Regions from separate parts of the Paenibacillus sp. SAFN-117 genome, predicted to be linked through region 2. Evidence: predicted binding sites of a transcription regulator. Region 2 holds the regulator's gene; each other region holds the start of a gene.

Region 1 (3,181 bases), on a different contig from region 2:
TCGCATGGCCGATACACAGCAGGCGATGCCGTAATCGTCCCCAAACTCGGGACGCATCAAGTCGTCGTTCTCATATTGAATGGAGCTCGACTTGATCGACATGGCGGCGCAGTAACGCTTGAACGCTTCGGGCAGCTTGGTGGACCACAGGACCGTCAAGTTAGGCTCAGGTGCCGGACCCAAGTTATCCAGCGTGTGAAGGAAGCGGAACGAGTTCTTGGTGACGAGTGATCTTCCGTCCAGAGCCATACCACCTATCGCTTCCGTCACCCAGGTCGGATCTCCGCTGAACAGCTCGTTGTAGTCCGGAGTACGGGCGAATTTCACCAGACGGAGCTTCATGACGAAATGGTCTACCAGCTCCTGAGCCTGCTGTTCGGTCAGAACTCCCTCCCGCAAGTCCCGTTCAATGTAAATATCCAAGAAGGTGGACGTGCGTCCGAGGCTCATGGCGGCGCCGTTCTGCTCTTTAATAGCGGCCAGAAATCCGAAATACAGCCATTGAAAGGCTTCCCGGGCGTTAGCCGCCGGTTCGGAAATGTCATATCCGTGAGCCGCCGCCATCTGCTTGAGCTCTTGAAGCGCCCGAATCTGTTCGGAGATCTCTTCGCGGAGACGAATGATCTCCTCGCTCATCGTTCGGGCTCCCGTCAACGACAAGTCTTTCTTCTTCTCGGCAATCAGCCGGTCGACTCCATATAGAGCTACCCGCCGGTAGTCCCCGATAATTCTTCCGCGGCCGTAGGCATCCGGCAAGCCGGTAATGATTCCCGCTTTCCGTGCCGCCAGCATCTCTTCCGTGTAGGCATCGAAGACTCCCTGATTGTGCGTCTTGCGATACTCCCGGAAGATTCGAGACAGCTCGGGGTCAACCTTGTACCCGTAAGATTCGCAGGCTTGCTCTGCCATGCGAATACCGCCGAAGGGCTGCAGCGACCTTTTGAAAGGACGGTCGGTTTGAAAGCCGACTACCGTTTCGAGCTCCTTGTTCAAATATCCCGGCTCGTGTGACGTAATGGTAGAGACAATGCCGGTATCCATGTCCAGAACCCCGCCTTTTACCCTCTCCTGCTTGGATAACTCCATTACTTGCTGCCAGAGCTTCTTCGTGTTGTCCGTAGCCGGGGCGAGGAAAGCTTCATCTCCCGTATACACGGACACGTTGTGCAGAATAAAGTCTCTTACATTAATTTCACGCTGCCATTTGCCTTCCTGAAATCCAACCCATTGCTTCATAGGGAGCCCTCCTTTAGAATGAAACATAGTTATGAATTAAATATATAACAGTTCTTAATTTAACCATAATCGATTTCCATAAAGGAGGGAAGAGGGGACTGGTGAATAATTTGTGAAAAAAATAACAATGTACATAAAACCGTTGTTTTAACTGGAGTTTTAAAAGATTAAAAGGTATAAATCGAGGGCAAGTCGCTTGTTGAGGAAGGGAGGGTAAAGCAAGATTATAGAAGTAATACAGTCTATTAAAAATAGTAATACAGACTGTGACAAACATCACTTAAAAATCTGCTTAATCAATGTATAATGGAAGTAATGTGGATTGTGCTTATTTTCACAATGGGGCTGCGGAGGAGATAAGGATGGCGAATCGTACTCCAGGGGTGGTTGCGGAATATGCCGTTCAAAGCGGCGAGGCCAAGGCCGGCTTGTCCTTGTTAAGCTTGCTTGCTCTTGGTTTTGGAGCGGGGGCTTTCATTGCCTTGGGCTATTTATTGAGCATTCGGGTGACTGCTTCCGTCCCTGTTGAGTGGGGAAGCTTCACGTCGCTTCTGGGAGCATCGGTTTTTCCGCTTGGGCTTATTCTTGTGCTGATAGGCGGAGGGGAGCTCCTGACGGGAAATATGATGACGTTGTCTATCGCGAGATTGAGTGGAAGAATAACGTCGGGGCAAGTGGCGGTGAACTGGTTCTGGGTTACCCTTAGCAATTTTGCGGGAGCGATGTTTGTCGCCTATTTCTTCGGCCATGTCGTCGGTTTAACCGAAAGCGGCCCGTATCTGGAGAAAACGATAAGCGCAGCGGCTCAAAAGCTCGACGAACCGTTTCTGCAGGCATTTATCTCGGGAATCGGCTGCAACTGGCTCGTTTCACTGGCGGTCTGGCTGGCGTATGCGGCGAATAGCACAGGCGGCAAAATCGCAGGCATATGGTTTCCGACGATGGCTTTCGTGGCTATCGGATTTCAGCACGTGGTCGCTAATATGTTCGTCATACCCGCAGCGATTTTCGCAGGGTATTTTACGTGGGTGGAGTATGCGGCCAATTTTGTGCCCGTGTTTCTCGGGAACGCGGTGGGAGGCTCACTCTTTGTAGCGGGCATCTATTGGGTCGCTTATTTGAGGAATGGGACGGAGCGGGCAAAGTGCGGGTTCAGGAACGAACACGGGGCCGACAGCACGGCGGAACGGGAGCCAAAAACCGGAAAACCAACGATCTCCACGTGAATGAATTTCAATCTATTTCTTATACAGGCTTACGAAACACGCTTCTTCCTCGGTCGGAAACTATAGGGAAGAGGCGTTTTGTATTGGATTTTGCGGCTGTGGATCTTTTATAGAGGGAAAAGGAGCAGAGACCGTCATCCGTTTATCGGCGTATGAAGGAGCTTGAAACAGGGCGGACAGCGGACGAATTGATAAATGGCCAGGGCAAGCAAAGGAAAGGGGAGCGAGCGGGTCGAGCCCTCTTAGTTCCGGGCAGTCGCTGCAAGACTACTTTACCATGCAGCAAATAAAACAATCTGCCTGGCGATGGCTCGACAAGGGCATAGCTGCCCTGAAAATAAGCCATAATTTCCACCCTTCCTTCTGATGGTACAGATCGACGTTGTCGGTGACGCTTTTGCGGTAGGGACGTCTGCCTTGAAAATCACATTTTCTGCAGGTGCCGTACTCGCAGGATGACGTGTCTACCTTGAAAATCCGTCTGTTTTCATTTTCTGCTGGAGCTGTGCAGACGGAATGGCGCGTCTACCTTGAAAATTCGTTTATTTTTATTATCTACTGGTGCCGCGGTCAGAGACATGGGGGTCTAACTGGATTTTATACAGCTAGTTTTCACTTCTGGAGCAAAAGACGGGGAACTACCTTGAAAATCCGTCTATTTTACCGTCTGCAGGCATCGTTACAAGCGGAGCGGCACGTCTAACTGTATTTTGTGCAGG
Region 2 (3,181 bases):
AAATCAAGAAAGACGGGTACATTTTAAAATAGCAGGACTTATTGCTTTAGCACCAATTTCAATGACAAAAAATGCCCGGCAAATAGCCTATATAACCGGTCCATTGCTTTTAGGCTGGAGAATGTGCTATTTTTAATTTTATGAAACGACATTAAACGGTTTAAGAATCTAAGGCCGATAGGTCCATGTTAGATTCAACAGAGGAAAGGGGTCTTATCACAATGTTTAGCGGCAAGAAGAAAGATACCGATTTTTTAGCACTATTGATTGAAGCGGCCGAGAATACTCTGGAAGCGGCCAAAGTCTTTCGGGAGGCCATGTCCGGCTCAAGCGCGTTAGCCCCTTATTTCGATAAGCTCAAAGAATTGGAGAACAAAGGGGATCAACTGACACATTCCATATTTAAAGGATTAAGCAAAGTATTCCTTACTCCGATTGACCGCGAGGATATTATGGAGCTGGCCATGTCTGTGGATGATGTAGTGGACGGTATCGAAGCGACCATCGCCCGTTTCGATTATTTAAATATTGATAAAACCGATGATTTCATGAAAGAATTCGCTGAAGTCATTGTATCGAGCTGTGAGCATATTCTGGAGGCCTTCAAGCTGCTTTCCAAGAAGAAATATTCTGAAATTACCGAGCATGCCGTACATATCAACAGTCTGGAGAATGAAGCCGACCGCTTAATGAGAGAAGGCATTCGCGCGATCTTCGTTTCTCCCAAGGACCCTTACCACGACTTTAAAATCAAAGAGCTGTATGAGCGTCTGGAGCAGACGACGGACTCCTGTGAAGATGTGGCAAACATTCTGGACAGCGTTGTACTGCGCTACGCTTAATCGGCTAAACCCCGCTTGAGGCAGTCTTTCATAATAATAAGGCTTGTACGGCTCGAGACCGGACAAGCCTTTATTATGTTACAGTGAACCGGCTCCGGTGAACCGGCAATTTTCAATGTGCGGCGCCTTGATCACGCCTCTTCCTCTTTGTTCAGATAGTAAGCCAGGCTCTGCAGATCCGTTGTAAAATCTGCATGATGAACCCTTATATGGGGCGGAACTTTAATAATGACCGGGGCAAAATTTAATATAGCCTCGATCCCGGCCTCGACAAACCGATCGGCTACATTCTGAGCCTCCGAAGCGGGAACCGTAATAATCCCGATCCTTATTTGCAGCTCCCGGATCGTATCGGTCAGCTCCGACATCGGAAGCACGGTTAAATTGTTCATGTTCTGCCCGATCTTGGACTTCTCCGCATCAAACACAGCGACAATCTTCATGTTATCCTGCAAATAAGCATTATAATTACACAAAGCTCTGCCTAAGTTACCCGCTCCGACCAGCGCCACTTGAATTCTTTGGTCCAGCTTCAAAATTTGTCGAATCTTCTCTATGAGATACTTAACGTCGTAGCCGATTCCCTTCTTGCCGAACTCGCCGAAATAAGCCAAATCTTTGCGGATTTGGGCCGGATTGAGATCCAGCTTGCTTCCTAAATCCTGAGAGGAAACGGTAGTTACGTTCATCCGGTTTAATTCGTTCAGGAAGCGCAAATAAATGGGGAGCCGCCTAACGACGGCTTCGGATATTTTCATCGATTTCAAGCGTGTTCCTCCTCCATCCATTGTTTAATCCGCGGAACCATCTGCCCGGTCGGCATGTGCTCGATTTTGGGCCCGGGCAAGGAGTAAAGAAAGTATTTGCCGTACTGGGTATCGATGACCCTGGTATCATATAAGATAACAATTCCTTTATCGCTGGCCCTGCGAACAAGACGGCCGAAGCCCTGCTTGAAGCGGATGACCGCCTGAGGCACAGACAGCTTCATGAAAGGATTGAGATTACTTTTCTTCAGCTGTTCGCTCTTGGCTTCCGTTACAGGATGGTTGGGAGGCTGGAAAGGAAGACGAACGATCGCCAGGCAGGTCAAAGCTTCTCCCGGAATATCGACCCCTTCCCAGAAGCTGCTCGTCCCCAGCAATACGGCGGATTCGCTCTCCTGGAACAAGCGTGTCAGCTTGCTGCGGTTAAAGCTGTCTATCCCCTGCCCCAGCACCTGAATACCTGCCGAGGCAAGCCTTTCCTTCAATTCCGGATAAGCATTCTTGAGCATACGGTACGAAGTGAAGAGAACCAGCATGCGGCCCCTTGTTTCTACAGCTACCTCATGAAGCGATTCTACCAGCTTGTGTACGAAATAATCTTCTCCGTCTCTTCCTTTAATCCCGGGAAAATCCCGAGGGATGCAAACCAGCGCCTGCTTGCGGTAATTGAACGGAGAAGGAAGCAAAACGGTGTTCAGCTTATCCGACCTTCCCAGCCCCAACTGATCGCGGCTGTAATCAAAGGTCTTGTCGACGGAAAGAGTGGCGGATGTCAGAATAACGCTGTCTTTTTCATCGAACAGGGATTGCTGCAAAATTTTGCTTACGTCAGTGGGCACGCTGAACAGATGAAGCGACCTCATCTTGAATTGAGGGCTTGCTTCGAGCCAATATACATAATCCGGATCGCTTCTCTTCATGAAGAAGCGCAGAGCATCTCTCTGGCGGTTTAGTTCTTTCACGGAACCGGCAAGGTCGGTCAAGCTGCCTTTAAGATCATGTTCCTCCTGCCAATCCTTCAACTCTTGCGCGAGACGGTCCAGCTTGCGGCTGATCTCGCCCAGGCCGATATAGATGTTATCCTCGATGGTCAGCAGTTTATCCCACTGCTTCGGCATTTGATCGTCCTTAATCCTAAATACAAGCTGGCCGGTTTCTCCCGACTCGCCCATCTTACCGTTCACTAGCTCGTAAAGCAGCTCGGCCAAATGATCCCAATGCTCTTTAACCTCGACCAGTTTAGGGTAGATTCCCTCAATGAGAGCGTCCCATTCCGCAGAATGCTCCGGAAGCTCCCCGCCCAATCCTTGTAACCGTATGCGCAAGGACGGAAGCTGTCCGTTCTTACTGTCTCTAAACAATCGGGTAAGAGTATTCACGAAGGACATGTATTTCAGTTCGATTCCCATATGCTTGCTGGCGACCTCTTCCAGATGATGCGCTTCATCGATAACCAGATGTTTGTAGGAAGGAAGCAGGCGATGATCCGCCTTGATATCGGTGAACAGCAAGGAATGGTTAGTAATGACCACATCCGCTTTATTGGCGTCATTCCTGGCCCGGTGATAGAAG
Region 3 (3,181 bases), on a different contig from region 2:
CCCCTGAATTCGAAGGCGACGCCGCGGCCGATCAGAGCCAGCAGCACAACGACGAGCGGCATGTAAAAACCGCTGAACAGCGTGGCATACCAGTGAGGAAAGGCGGCGAACATCGCCCCGCCTGCCGTCAGCAGCCACACTTCATTCGCATCCCAGAACGGGCCGATCGAATTGATCAGCACCCTGCGTTCCCCGTCAGTCCGGGCCAGAAGCTTGGTGGATAAGCCTACTCCGAAATCGAATCCTTCCAGAAAGAAGAATCCGATAAACAAGACGGCAACCAATATAAACCAGAGCTCATTTAGAGACAGCATGATATCCCTCCCGATCGAACGGATCATAATCCCGAGATTCAACTGGCGCAGCGGCGTCAGGTCCTTGCTTGATCACCCGCAGGAACAAATACACCATGACTATGGCCAGTACGGTATAAATAGCCGAGAAAGCAATAAGCGAGAACAGAACCTCCCCGGCGGTCACACTGGGCGATATGCTGTCCTCTGTGCGCATCAGCCCGAATACGGTCCACGGCTGTCGGCCGATCTCCGTCATGATCCATCCGGATGCATTGGCAATGTGCGGCAGGAAGATCGAGAAGATCATAAGCCGCATAAAGACACGGTTTCCCTGGCCGAGCTTCTTGCGCACAGCCAAGTAGACACCGTACATGCCGAGCAAAATCATCAGCGTTCCGGCCGCCACCATGATGCGGAAGCTCCAGAACGTTGTGCGTACCGGAGGAATGTAGTTTCCGGGCCCGTAGCTCTGCTCATACTCGGCTTGAAGCTCCTTCATGCCCCTTACTTCGCCGGTAAATTTACTGTAGGACAGGAAGCTGAGCAAATATGGAATTTTCCATTCCATAGAGTTCTCCTGCTTATCCGGATCGATGGCGGCGATCACCGTCCAGGGGGCGGGGTCCTCGCTCGTCTCCCACAACCCTTCGCTGGCGGCCATTTTCATAGGCTGCGTCTGGATCAGATACTGCGCCTGCTGATGACCGAAGACAGCCACCAGAACGGAAGTAACGAGAGCAACGACAATACTGAGCTGAAACGATTTTCTGAAAAATGACGAATCGCTTTTCTTAAGCAGCTTCCAGGCACTGATCCCCGCCATCAGGAACGCGCCTGTGGCCAAAGCTCCGAATATTGTGTGCGGAAATTCCACCAGCAGTTGACCGTTCGTGATCAGAGCGAAGAAATCGTTCATCTCCGCCCTGCCGTTATTGATCGTAAAGCCGACCGGTCGCTGCATAAAGGAATTCGCGGCAAGAATCCAGAAAGCAGACATGACGGTGCCGAAGACGACAAGCCAAATGCAGGCGAGATGAACCTTCTTGGACAGCCTATCCCAGCCGAAGATCCACAGGCCGATGAACGTCGATTCCATAAAGAACGCCAGCAGCGCCTCGACCGCCAGCGGTGCGCCGAAAACATCGCCCACAAAGCGGGAATAATTCGACCAGTTCATGCCGAACTGGAACTCCTGGATAATCCCGGTAACGACTCCGACGGCAAAGTTAATCAGGAACAGCTTCCCCCAGAACTTCGCCATCTTCTTGTATTCTTCATTCCCTTTAACTACATACATGGTTTCCATGATGGCAATCAGGAAGGCCAATCCGATCGACACCGGAACGAAGAAAAAGTGAAAAATAGTCGTCGATGCGAATTGGATGCGCGACAGAATAACCATATCCATTGACGTTTCCCCCAACTCTTCTATTTGTATACCGCCTTACCCCCATTATGACCGATCCCCCTCGCCATACATGTGATGTTTGTCACACTTATTCTGACTTAAAATGACAATACAGCGAACTTTCCTAATGGCAGCGTTTTCGCCTTCTATGAGCAGAACAGCAGGCAGAGAAAAGCGAAAAAAGGCTTGAATGCTGCTCAAGCGGCCCACAACCACAATGAAGGAAAAAGCGCAAGTTTCCGAGGCTGCTCTAGCCTCAGAAATTGCGCATTTTCATAAAAGCGACGACGGAACATGAGTTATCCCCTCCTGCAAAAAAATAAAGGCTGCAGGAAAGTTACTACTCTCCTGCAGCCAAAACCGTGGGTTTTCTAAGGATTTCAACTCAACCATGAATCCGAAGCGGCACAAAACATTCCGGTCGGGAACGCAACATCTTTATAACGGACAATGCACCCGTATTCTTCTCCCGACGCGACGCAAAGCCATCCGTCTGCCGGATCGTAAGCGAGGGAGGAGATGTAATGGATACTTGCCCACTCCGTATCCATGTCGCGCAGCTCAATGTTGTCTTTAACGACACGCGGCCTGCCCAAATCGACGAAGCCGCATTCGCGCGAGAAATGAAAGACATGCCCCGCGTCCTTAGTCCCACCGTACACCCCAATGACTTCATCGTGATTCCGCTTGATGAAATTCCGCAGTTGACCGCTGGAATGCAGCCTGCCGTACACAGTCGTTCGGCGGAGGTCTGACGAGAGCGTAAACAGCATGCCGTCGTACGTTCCAAGCACAATCGTTCCGTCCCCTAGAACAGCTCCCCCTGTTATTGTCGCTCTGAAGGCCCTCCCTCTAATAGAAGGGGTTCGAATGGCGAGCGTCTCAGAGCGCATTTCGCTTATATCATAGATCCGCATTTCGTCGTTTTTGGCAGACAGTAATACACGATGTTCACTCAGCTTCACCGGTTCCGCGTCATTAGTCTCCATTCGTATATTGTGCAGCATACGGAAGCCGCCGCTGCCAAGGTCACAAACGTATACGGCTCCATCATAATCGCTGACGAGCAGCTTGTTCCCCTCCAACATGAAGTGGAGTCTCACAAGCTCGATACCTTGAGGAACCTTCAGCCTATGCCCCACTCTGTTCCGTTCGAGCTCGATAAGTACGATGCTTCCGTCTGTTGTTAGCAACGCAGCCTTGTTCTTGCCGGCATTCACACAGGATACCGGAGCGCCTTCGTCGTGGACGACCGCGATTTCCTTAGGTTCCTCACCGCTATAGTCGGATTCGATTAGATACACGCTCTCTTTACCGCTGATGGCATAAACCTTGCCGTCCATCGCATAGACATGCTTAACCGCAGTGTCCTTCCAACCCATATACTGGTGAAGCGGCAAAGTGCGAACCGTCTCAGCCGCGATATGCATAAATGCCGGACTTCCGACCCCGTTATAATCCGGTTCGGTATAAGGCC
Region 4 (3,181 bases), on a different contig from region 2:
GGATCGATTCATGAGTGCTTCATTTGAGTCATCGACGACACAAGGTTTTGACGAAAGACAGTTTTTCCCGTTTTTCAGTCCGTTCTTTTTTCCGCGCCGCTTCTTTCCATTCTTCTTCCTGACCCCGTTCTTCTTCCCGTTTTTCCGTGAGGACGATGAGAGGAATGAAAGCTTCTACACTCAGCATATGTGTGAAGACGGAGACACCTTAGGAAGGCTGGCGGAAACCTACAACGTTCCGGCACAAATCATTAGCACGATGAACCCTCATCTTAAAGGTTCACAGACTTTAAGCGCCGGTCAGGTCGTAGGCATCCCCAAACTTCACAGCATGCATACCGAGACATTATATAAGGAACAAACGGCACCGTACTCGGCGATGTCCAACGCACCTGCACAGGTGATGCCTTATCAGGCGGCGCCGAATATCGGTCCGCTGCAAACCGGCGGGAAGTCCAAATCCCCGGGTTATCCCGGACTTCATGGCCTTGCCGAAGAGGGAGGCTTCCATCCTTATTCGATGCCCTATGAAACATATGGTGCGCCTGGATACACCCCTACCATAATGCCGTATGGTCAAGAGCCGGATGATTTCGGCCATCACAATGTGATGCCGTTCTCCGCTAACATGCAGGCCGCCGGCCAGCCCAATATCATGCCGTTCTCCGCTAACATGCAGGCCGCCGGCCAACCCAATGTCATGCCGTTCTCCGCTAACATGCAGGCGGCAGGTCAGCCCAATGTCATGCCGTTCTCCGCTAATATGCAGGCCGCAGGTCAGCCCAATGTCATGCCGTTCTCCGCTAACATGCAGGCTGCCGGCCAATCCAATGTGAAGCCTTACTCGGCTAACATGCAGGCCGCCGGGCTTCCCAATGTGATGCCGTACTCGGCTAACGTGCAGGCCGCCGGGCTTCCCAATGTGATGCCGCACTCGGCTAACGTGCAGGCCGCAGGACTGCCCCATTTCATGCCGTACGAGGCTAACGTGCAGGCCGCAGGACTGCCCCATTTCATGCCGTACGAGGCTAACATGCAGGCCGCAGGATTGCCCAATTTCATGCCGTACGAGGCTAACATGCAGGCCGCAGGACTGCCAAACGTTATGCCCTACGGACTTGGCGCCCATGCGGAATCCAAATCCGGTAAAACGGCCTTTGGATTGGGCGAGGAAGAAATTTCATCGTTCCAGCCTTTCGGCACCCCTACAATTTACGAATCCGACAAAAAACGTTCGGAATAAGCGTTTATAAATCGAGTGTCAATAAACGGCCTGCAATCTTCGCATGCACTGACAAAAGCAAAGAAGCCAAAGGTTTCCCCCGGCTTCTTTGCTTTTCCTTGTTCCCGTACATCTGGTGGAACCGACCGACTATTTCTGTTGCGCCTATGGACAAGTACCCGTCTCCAGTGAAGACATTCCCCGGCATCAATGACACTTGCCAATCTGCTTCCGAATACCTGTGTCACCAAGCTGCCATGCAATATTCATCAGTTTGTAAACAAGTTGACATGAACTCCTCACAATATATGTGAAAAAGATCACACTTTTCGGCTTAATATATAGATAAGAGGATTAATTCTGGCTAATGGAAAGGAAGAAGCCGAATGAACCATTATAAAAAACAGGAAAAAAAGCTGATCGTACTGTGCATCATCACCGCTTCCGTTATGCTGCTGGCCTTATTGAGAAGATTATTCTGACCCTGACGGGAGAAAGGAGTTCACGCCATGTTTGCAAATGATCCGGCTTTATACAGCAGAATTCTTACGGCTTTAACACTCGGTTTCCATATTATATTCGCAACGGTCGGCGTCGGGGTGCCTCTTATGATCGCTCTTGCCGAGTGGACGGGCATCCGCCGCAAGGACCCCCATTATATTTTGCTTGCCAGACGCTGGGCCCGGGGATTTGTCATTACGGTAGCGATCGGCGTTGTAACCGGAACAGCTATCGGGCTGCAACTGAGCTTGCTGTGGCCGAGCTTCATGCAGGTTGCCGGCCAGGTTATTTCTTTGCCGTTGTTCATGGAGACATTTGCTTTCTTCTTTGAAGCGATTTTCTTAGGAATTTATCTGTATACATGGGACAGGTTCAAATCCCGCTTCACTCATTTCCTGCTCGTCATTCCGGTTGTCATCGGTTCTTCTGCTTCGGCTTTCTTTATCACGACCGTCAATTCGTTCATGAATACACCGCAAGGGTTTACGCTTCAAGACAACAAGCTGGTGGACATTCAGCCGTTGGCGGCCATGTTCAATCCGGCCACACCGACTAAGGTCTCCCATGTCCTGTCGTCCGCCTATATGACCAGCGCTTTTATTCTCGCTGCGATAGCGGCTTTCTCCCTGTTGAAGAAACGGGATCACGTCTACTATAAAAAAGCATTAAATCTGACGATGACAGCGGCGTTTATTTTCTCCATTTCGACGGCGGTGATCGGTGATTTCTCAGGTAAATTTCTCGCCAAATACCAGCCGGAGAAGCTCGCTGCGGCCGAATGGCATTTTGAAACTATCGAAAAGGCTCCCCTCATATTAGGGGGTATTCTCACGGAAGATAATCAGGTCAAATACGCCATTGAGATTCCTTATGCTCTCAGCATACTGGCTCATGGCATGCCGAACACCGAAGTGATCGGCTTGAACGATTTTCCGGAAGACGAGCGCCCGCCGCTCTATATTCACTATTTGTTCGACGGAATGGTTATGATCGGCGTCTTCCTCGCCTTGATCTCCTGCGTTTATATGGTTCTGCAGTACAAAAAATCGTGGAACCCGCATCGCCGTACCTTGCTGAGGCTCATCGTGGCCAGCGGCCCGTTAGCCATCCTGGCTATCGAATTCGGCTGGATTTTCGCGGAAGTCGGACGTCAGCCCTGGATCTTGCGAGGATATATGAAAACGGTGGAAGGAGCTACGACATCCGAGCACGTAGGAACTATGCTTATATTGTTCAGCTTATTGTATCTTGTACTGGCTATAACCTGCATTAAGGTACTGAGAAAGCTGTTCCGTAACCACCCGGCTGAGAAAGAGCTGGAGGAGGGCGCGGCAGAAGGAGGTTATCTTCAATGAGCTACGAAGTTGTAGGGATAACCGTTTTGTGGATTTTTTTGTTCGGATATCTGATCGTGGCTTCCATCGATTTCGGGGCCGGCTTCTTCAGCTATTCCAGTAT

What was found. Region 2 encodes Rex, which represses fermentation and respiration genes when NADH is low (regulators of the CRP and FNR family bind a similar motif). Its sites were predicted from a motif close to TTGTGAAATATTTCACAA; they were not measured.
Region 1: pflB (formate C-acetyltransferase) is a predicted target of Rex. The motif match lies at 1,347-1,364, and genes of this name have one in related genera.
Region 3: ACTHRH_RS19885 (cytochrome ubiquinol oxidase subunit I) is a predicted target of Rex. The motif match lies at 1,775-1,792, and genes of this name have one in related genera.
Region 4: ACTHRH_RS15010 (cytochrome ubiquinol oxidase subunit I) is a predicted target of Rex. The motif match lies at 1,531-1,548, and genes of this name have one in related genera.

The regions. Positions count from the first base shown of each region.
Region 1 is NZ_JBQCLK010000016.1:123,278-126,458, forward strand. It holds gene pflB (formate C-acetyltransferase) at 1-1,236, opposite strand, end outside; gene ACTHRH_RS12560 (formate/nitrite transporter family protein) at 1,599-2,462, shown strand.
Region 2 is NZ_JBQCLK010000004.1:72,160-75,340, forward strand. It holds gene ACTHRH_RS04075 (DUF47 domain-containing protein) at 222-842, shown strand; gene ACTHRH_RS04080 (redox-sensing transcriptional repressor Rex) at 974-1,609, opposite strand; gene dinG (ATP-dependent DNA helicase DinG) at 1,606-3,181, opposite strand, start outside.
Region 3 is NZ_JBQCLK010000034.1:9,704-12,884, forward strand. It holds gene cydB (cytochrome d ubiquinol oxidase subunit II) at 1-314, opposite strand, end outside; gene ACTHRH_RS19885 (cytochrome ubiquinol oxidase subunit I) at 298-1,704, opposite strand; gene ACTHRH_RS19890 (hypothetical protein) at 2,085-3,181, opposite strand, start outside.
Region 4 is NZ_JBQCLK010000021.1:83,918-87,098, forward strand. It holds gene ACTHRH_RS15005 (LysM peptidoglycan-binding domain-containing protein) at 11-1,243, shown strand; gene ACTHRH_RS15010 (cytochrome ubiquinol oxidase subunit I) at 1,732-3,078, shown strand; gene ACTHRH_RS15015 (cytochrome d ubiquinol oxidase subunit II) at 3,075-3,181, shown strand, end outside.